2 linked regions of the Magnetospirillum sp. XM-1 genome follow. The protein of the gene in region 1 interacts with the protein of each later gene in a pairwise test. Links are inferred from orthologs where the notes say so. Each region holds a gene or a part of one and is shown on either strand. Other genes may lie near its edges. The genes, in order: XM1_RS19065 and ndk.

What was found.
Region 2: the proteins of XM1_RS19065 (region 1) and ndk interact in binary tests that used the Escherichia coli proteins (3 or more experiments, as listed by UniProt). The link is inferred for Magnetospirillum sp. XM-1 from one-to-one orthologs.

The regions. Positions count from the first base shown.
Region 1 is NZ_LN997848.1:4,114,003-4,117,273, forward strand. The notes cover bases 122-3,079. They hold XM1_RS19065 (5-formyltetrahydrofolate cyclo-ligase), read right to left. Parts: upstream 1,916-3,079; coding sequence 1,328-1,915; downstream 122-1,327. Other genes in these bases: XM1_RS19055 (phospholipid-binding protein MlaC), read right to left, coding at 122-495; XM1_RS19060 (TIGR00282 family metallophosphoesterase), read right to left, coding at 513-1,331; XM1_RS19075 (cell division protein ZapA), read right to left, coding at 2,106-2,432; XM1_RS19080 (hypothetical protein), read right to left, coding at 2,438-2,674; XM1_RS19085 (DUF3124 domain-containing protein), read left to right, coding at 2,810-3,079. Outside these bases: more of XM1_RS19055, read right to left, coding at 1-121; more of XM1_RS19085, read left to right, coding at 3,080-3,271. UniProt on the Escherichia coli protein: Involved in the removal of 5-formyltetrahydrofolate.
Region 2 is NZ_LN997848.1:4,458,721-4,461,888, forward strand. The notes cover bases 68-2,922. They hold ndk (nucleoside-diphosphate kinase), read left to right. Parts: upstream 68-1,211; coding sequence 1,212-1,634; downstream 1,635-2,922. Other genes in these bases: XM1_RS20385 (ABC-F family ATP-binding cassette domain-containing protein), read right to left, coding at 68-1,027; XM1_RS20395 (helix-turn-helix domain-containing protein), read left to right, coding at 1,853-2,317; XM1_RS20400 (sensor domain-containing diguanylate cyclase), read right to left, coding at 2,346-2,922. Outside these bases: more of XM1_RS20385, read right to left, coding at 1-67; more of XM1_RS20400, read right to left, coding at 2,923-3,168. UniProt on the Escherichia coli protein: Major role in the synthesis of nucleoside triphosphates other than ATP. The ATP gamma phosphate is transferred to the NDP beta phosphate via a ping-pong mechanism, using a phosphorylated active-site intermediate.

The sequences.
Region 1 (3,271 bases):
GGCCCCCTCGGCGATCACGTCGGTGATCACCAGCCGTCCCGCCGGACTGCGGACGATGACGAAGGACAGAACCACGCTGTCCTCGGGCGACAGGATCATGCGGGCCTTGACCAGCACGCCGTCCTGGCGCTCCTCGCTGCCCAGCACCTCCACCTGGGTCGAACCCGAGGAATTGTCGATCAGTTCGGCATAGGTGGCGACGAAGAAGGGGATCAGCAGATTGGTGAACGTATCCTTCTGCGCCTCGGTCGCCTTGCGCCAGTAACGGCCCAGGATCAGTTCGGATTCGAAAGCGATGTCGCCGTATTTCGTCACCAGGGCGCTGACCTTTTCGCGACTGACCTCGCGGCTGAAGGGGCCGCCGACAAAGGTGGCCGCCGCATCGGCGACGGCCTGCTTGACCAGCGCCTCGGCCTCGGGGCCGCCGGCGGCCCGCGCCGGCTGGACGGCCAGCAGCAGAACCGCCAGCAGAACGGAAAAAACGGCCTTCATCATCCTCTTCCCCCTCAGCATCACCAATCGGGCCAGCACTCGGCCAGCCGCCCACCCAGGCGCAGCGGCGCGGCGCGCAGCGCCAGCCCGGTGCGGTCGTCGGTCTCCACCATCACGCCGCACAGGGTTCCCGGCCCCTCGGCGGGCGACAGGCGCTCGCCGGGAATCTTGCGCACGAACTTGAAGATGGCGGCTTCCTTCTTCATGCCGATCACCGAATCGTAGTCGCCGCACATGCCGGCGTCGGTTTGATAGGCGGTTCCCTTGACCAGAACCTGACAATCGGCGGTGGGAACGTGGGAATGGCTGCCCACCACCAGGCTGGCGCGGCCGTCCGACAGGTGGCCCAGCGCCATCTTCTCGCTGGAGGCCTCGGCATGGACGTCGACGATGATGGCGTCGACGCCGCCGGCTCCCATGCGGGCCTTGGCCAGCACCGATTCCAGCGCGGCGAAGGGATCGTCCAGCGCGTCCATGAACAGCCGGCCCATGACCTGGACCACCATCACCTTGCGCCCGCGCGGGCCGGCATAGGTGCCGACCCCGTGCCCCGGCGTGCCGGCGGGGTAGTTCAGCGGGCGCAGCACACGCGATTCGCCGTCCAGATAGGGAATGATCTCGCGCTGGTCCCAGGTGTGGTTGCCCAGCGTCACCACGTTCACCCCCATGGCGAAGAAATCCTCGCAGATCTTGGGCGTGATGCCGAAGCCGTGGGCGGCGTTCTCGCCGTTCACGACGATGAAATCCGGAGACAGGCGGCTCTTGATCTCGGCCATGCGCCCGGCGATGGCGTCTCGCCCCGAGCGCCCGACCACGTCGCCCATGTACAGAAGTCTCATTTGCCCGCCGTCACGATCACGCCCTGCTCCGTGGCTATCAGATCCAATGGGATGTCCCAGGAATCGGTGGGAACGGTTTCCACCTCCTGGGCGGCGAAGGCCAGGCCGACGGCGACAAGCGCCCCGCCCCGGCGCAGGCCGCCCAAGGTCCGGTCATAGTATCCGCCGCCATAGCCCAGACGGAACCCCCTTCTGTCGAAGGCCAGCAGCGGCACCAGCAGGGCGCCGGGGGTGACGGGCGGGGCGTCGGCGGGATGGCTGGTTCCGTGCGGCCCGGATTCCAGGGCGTCGCCGGGAGCCCAGCGGCGAAATTCCAGGATGCCGCCCGTTTCGGTCACCGCCGGCAGGGCCAGGACATGGCCCCGCGAAGCCAGGGCCTCCATCAGCGGCAACGGGTCGATCTCGCCCTCCAGCGGCCAGTAGCCGGCCACCACGCTGCCTTGGGCCAAGCCCAGCGCCCCGGCCAGCCCGGCCAGGGCAAGGGCGGCGGCGGGACCATGGGCCAAGGCGGCGTCACGCCGCTTTCGGCGGGCGGCGGCGCGCATCTGGGTCTTTTCGGCGGAAGGGGCGATGGCTTCGGTCATGTCGGGGCTTAAGTGGAGCGGCGCCGCCTCGGCCGTTGGCCATGCAAGTCCTCCGTGGCCTGCTTACGCAGGTGGGTGGCCATATACCGGAACCAGGGCTCCGACAGGGACAGCCCCCGAGAGGAAGTTATTGGCCCCAGGGACATTGGCTGCCTGACGCACCGCGCAGCAGACCGCTCCGTTGCTGAAGCTAGGCTCTTTCGAGGCGCATCGCAATGGCCTCGATGCGCCGGGTCAGCGAGTCGATCAGCCCGGCCAGCTTGGTGTCGCCCTCGGCCGCCGCGCCCACCTCGCCGCCGATCTTGGACAGCTCCTCGCGGGCCTCGGCCAGTTCGTCGGCCAGCAGCAGGCCGACCATGACCAGCAGGCGGGAATCGCTGACCGAGCCCACCGAGGACAGCAGATGCTGGGCGCGGGCGTCCACCTCGCGCCCCAGGACATGAACCCGGGCCACCTGGGAATCGTCGCAGGCGATGTCATAGACCCGGCCGTTGATGGTGACGTTGACGACAGCCACGGCGCTTACTCCTCCAGCAGGTCGCGCAGGCGGTCGATGGCGGCGTCCAGCCGGGTCGAGACCACGCGGGTGGTTTCCTCCAGCCGGGCGTAGTCTTCGCGGGCTCCGCGCAACTCGCCCGCCAGCAGCAGGTCGCCGGCGCCCACCCGGGCCGACGCGGATTCAAGACGGTCGATGGCGGCCCCCAGGCGGCGCATGGCCTCTTCGGTGCGTTGCAAGCTCTGCCCCTGACGCTGTTCCACGATCCATCCCCACGTTCTGGCATCGAAACCGAAGGTATGGCCGAAGGGCACCCGAGTCAACAAAGGCCGGGTTGATCGCCGGCAAAGCGCAGGATACCCTTGTCCGGCCGACGAAATCCGCGAAGGATCAGACCCATGCGCTCCGCCCTCAAGGCCGCCCTGCTCGCCGCAGCGATCCTCTGCCCCCAGGGGGCCTCGGCGGAACAGCCCATGGCCCTGTCCAAGGGCCAGGTCCTCTACGTCCCGGTCTACTCCCACATCTCGCACGGCAACCTGGACGGACGGGGCAAGCCCTCGGAGCTGCTGCTGTCGTCCATGCTCAGCCTGCGCAACACCGACCTCGCCCATTCCATCACCGTCACCTCGGCGCGCTATTACGACACCGACGGCAAGCTGCTGCGCGAATACCTGCCCAAGCCGCTGGTCCTCGGCCCCATGGGCTCGTCCGAGCTGTTCGTCGAGCACAAGGACAAGAGCGGCGGCAGCGGCGCCAACTTCGTGGTGGAGTGGAAGGCCGAGCGGGCGGTCAATCCGCCGGTCATCGAGACGGTCAACGCCTATTTCTTCGGCACCCAGTCGGTGGCCTTCACCAGCCCC
Region 2 (3,168 bases), 340 kb from region 1 along the record:
CGCCCAGCAGCGCGATGCGGTCGTCCATGTCGATGCGGATGTCGAGGCCGCGCAGCACCACCTTGTCGCCATACCCGGCGATTCCCTTGTCGATGGCGACGATGGGGGGCGACAGCGGCTCGGGGTCGGGGAAGTCGAAGGACATGGCGCGGTCCTCGACCACCGGGACCACCATCTCCATGCGCTCGAGCATCTTGACGCGGCTTTGCGCCTGGGCCGCCTTGGTGGCCTTGGCCTTGAAGCGGTCGATGAACGACTGGATCTTGCGCCGCTGCTCCATCTGCTTGGTGTAGGCCTTGGCCTGCAGCTCCATGCGGGCGCGCCGCGTCGCCTCGAAGCGGTCGTAATTGCCGCCATAGACGTTCAGCTTCGCACCTTCCAGATGGACGATGCGGTTGGCCACCTCGTTCAGCAGCTCGCGGTCGTGGCTGATCACCACCAGGGTGCCGGGATAGGCGGCCAGATGGCTTTGCAGCCACAAGGTCGCCTCCAGATCCAGGTGGTTGGTGGGCTCGTCCAGCAAAAGCAGGTCGGGAACCGTGAACAGCGAGGCCGCCAGCGCCACGCGCATGCGCCAGCCGCCCGAGAAATCAGACACCGGCCTTTGCTGCGCCTCCGCGTCGAAGCCCAGGCCCGACAGGATGGCGGCGGCCCGCGCCGGGGCGGAATGGGCGTCGATGGCCACCAGCCGCTCGTGGATCTCGGCGATACGGTGGCCGTCATGGCAGGTTTCCGCCTCCTCGAACAAGGCGGTACGCTCGGTATCGGCGGCCAGCACGCAGTCGATCAGGCTGATGTCGCCCTCGGGCGCTTCCTGGGCCAGACGGCCGAGGCGGGCGCGCGGGCGTAAGGAGATTTCACCCGAATCGGGATGAAGGTCGCCGGCGATCAGCTTGAACAGGGTGGTCTTGCCCGTGCCGTTGCGGCCCACCAGGCCGACCCGCGCCCCGGCCGGGATATGAACCGTGGCGGTCTCGAAGATGGTCCGGCCGCCGTAGCGGAAGGTAAGGTCGTTGATGTGCAGCATGGGTGCGTGAAATAGCACGCCCGCGCGCGTGCGGCAAAGGCGCGCTTTCTTGAGACCGTTGCTCTCCTCATTCTTTGGAGTTATAACCCGCCGTCCCCGGATGCGCCCGGCCGCCCGGGGACGTGCGCGGCCGCCCAAACCCGACCCCGGCGCGGCGCGAGCAACCGCCGAAAGGAATTCACCAATGGCTACCGAACGTACCCTGTCGATCATCAAGCCCGACGCCACCCGCCGCAACCTCACCGGCAAGATCAATGCCCGCTTCGAGGAAGCCGGCCTGCGCATCGTCGCTCAGAAGCGCGTGCAGCTGACCAAGGCCCAGGCCGGTCAGTTCTACTCGGTCCACGCCGAGCGCTCGTTCTTCGGCGAACTGGTCGATTTCATGATCTCCGGCCCGGTGGTCGTGCAGGTCCTGGAAGGTGAAGGCGCCGTCGCCCGCAACCGCGAGATCATGGGCGCCACCAACCCGGCCAACGCCGCGCCGGGCACCATCCGCGCCGACTTCGCCGAATCGGTGGAAGCCAATTCGGTGCATGGTTCGGATTCGGCCGAGAACGCCGCCATCGAGATCGCCTTCTTCTTCTCCGGCTGCGAGATCGTCGGCTGATTCGTTCAGCCTGACGCGCCGATCCGGCAAGACGAGCCCCCGGGAGGGATCCTTCCCGGGGGCTTATTTTATCCCCAAGGTTGCGCGCATTGCATACAATTGCGGGAATAATATTATTTCATAATCTGCTCTTTGGCATTTTTAGATAATTTTGCCACTTGCGCGACTTGTATGCACGGTCCCAAATAGAGGAATTACAACCTCAGCGGATGCATGCAATGCAAGTCACACGTCAATCAACCCGGGGACGGACGCCGGGGGGACATCCCAACCCCATCGATGTGCATGTGGGCAGCCGCCTGCGCTTGCGCCGCACCCTGCTCGGCCTCAGCCAGGAAGACCTGGGCGATGCGCTGGGCCTGACCTTCCAGCAGATTCAGAAATACGAGCGCGGCGCCAACCGCATCGGGGCCTCGCGCCTGTTCGACCTGGCCCGCGCCCTGGAAGTGCCGGTGGAGTATTTCTACGACGAGATGCCCTACGAGGTGATGGCCGCCAGCCCCCGGCACATGGCCCACGCCACGGAGGAACCGCCGGAACAGCGGATCGATCCCATGAACAAGCGCGAGACCCTCGACCTGGTCCGCACCTATTACCGCATCGGCGACCCCAATGTGCGCAAGCGGGTCTACGAACTGGCCCGTGCCCTGGCGATCCACACGGGAAGCCGGCGCCAGGATTGAGGACGCGGTGACGGCACGGGCTTCGCCGTCACGCCCCGTAATACCGATAGCCGCCGCGTCCGGCCGCCTTGGCCCCGTACATGGCCATGTCCGCGTGCCGCAGCAGCATGGACGGCGTTTCCCCATGATCGGGGAACGAGGCGATGCCGATGCTGGCCGACAGGTGCTGCGGCGGATCGGTGATGGTGTAGGGCCGGTTCAGGGCGGCGAGAATCTTGTCCGCCACGTTGCCGGCGTCGTCGGGCTGCGGCAGGTCGAACAGCAGGACGATGAATTCGTCGCCCCCCTGGCGGATGACCACATCGGCCCCCCGGACCGCGCCGCGCAGGCGCCGCGCCGCCTCCTTCAGGATCATGTCGCCCACTTCGTGGCCTTGGGTGTCGTTGATCTCCTTGAACTGGTCGAGATCGATGAACAGCACCGCCAGCCCCCGCCCCGACCGCTTGGCTCCGGCGATGCCGTGGGCGATGAACTGATCCAGCACGCTGCGGCTGAACAGGCCGGTAAGAGCGTCGTGGGTCGCCATGTACTCGATCCGCTCGCGGGTGATGCGGTTGCGCCGGCTCCGCTCGCGGTTGAGCCAATGATAGGTGGCCGCCCCGGCCAGGATGATGACCAGCGCCCCCAACGATCCCGACAGCCCGAACAGCGCCAGACGGTCGGCGGCGACGGTGGCCACCAGCGGCACCGGGGCCAGGATGGTCAGCGCCAGGTCGTCGTCGGCCAGGATGGTCGAGTTCCGCAGATACGGCACGCCCTCACGCCCCCACCGGTGCAACGCCGGATGATCGGCCGAGCCCCAGGGAGCAAGGGGGAGTTCCGCGAATTCCGAACGCTTGTAGCGGCCCATG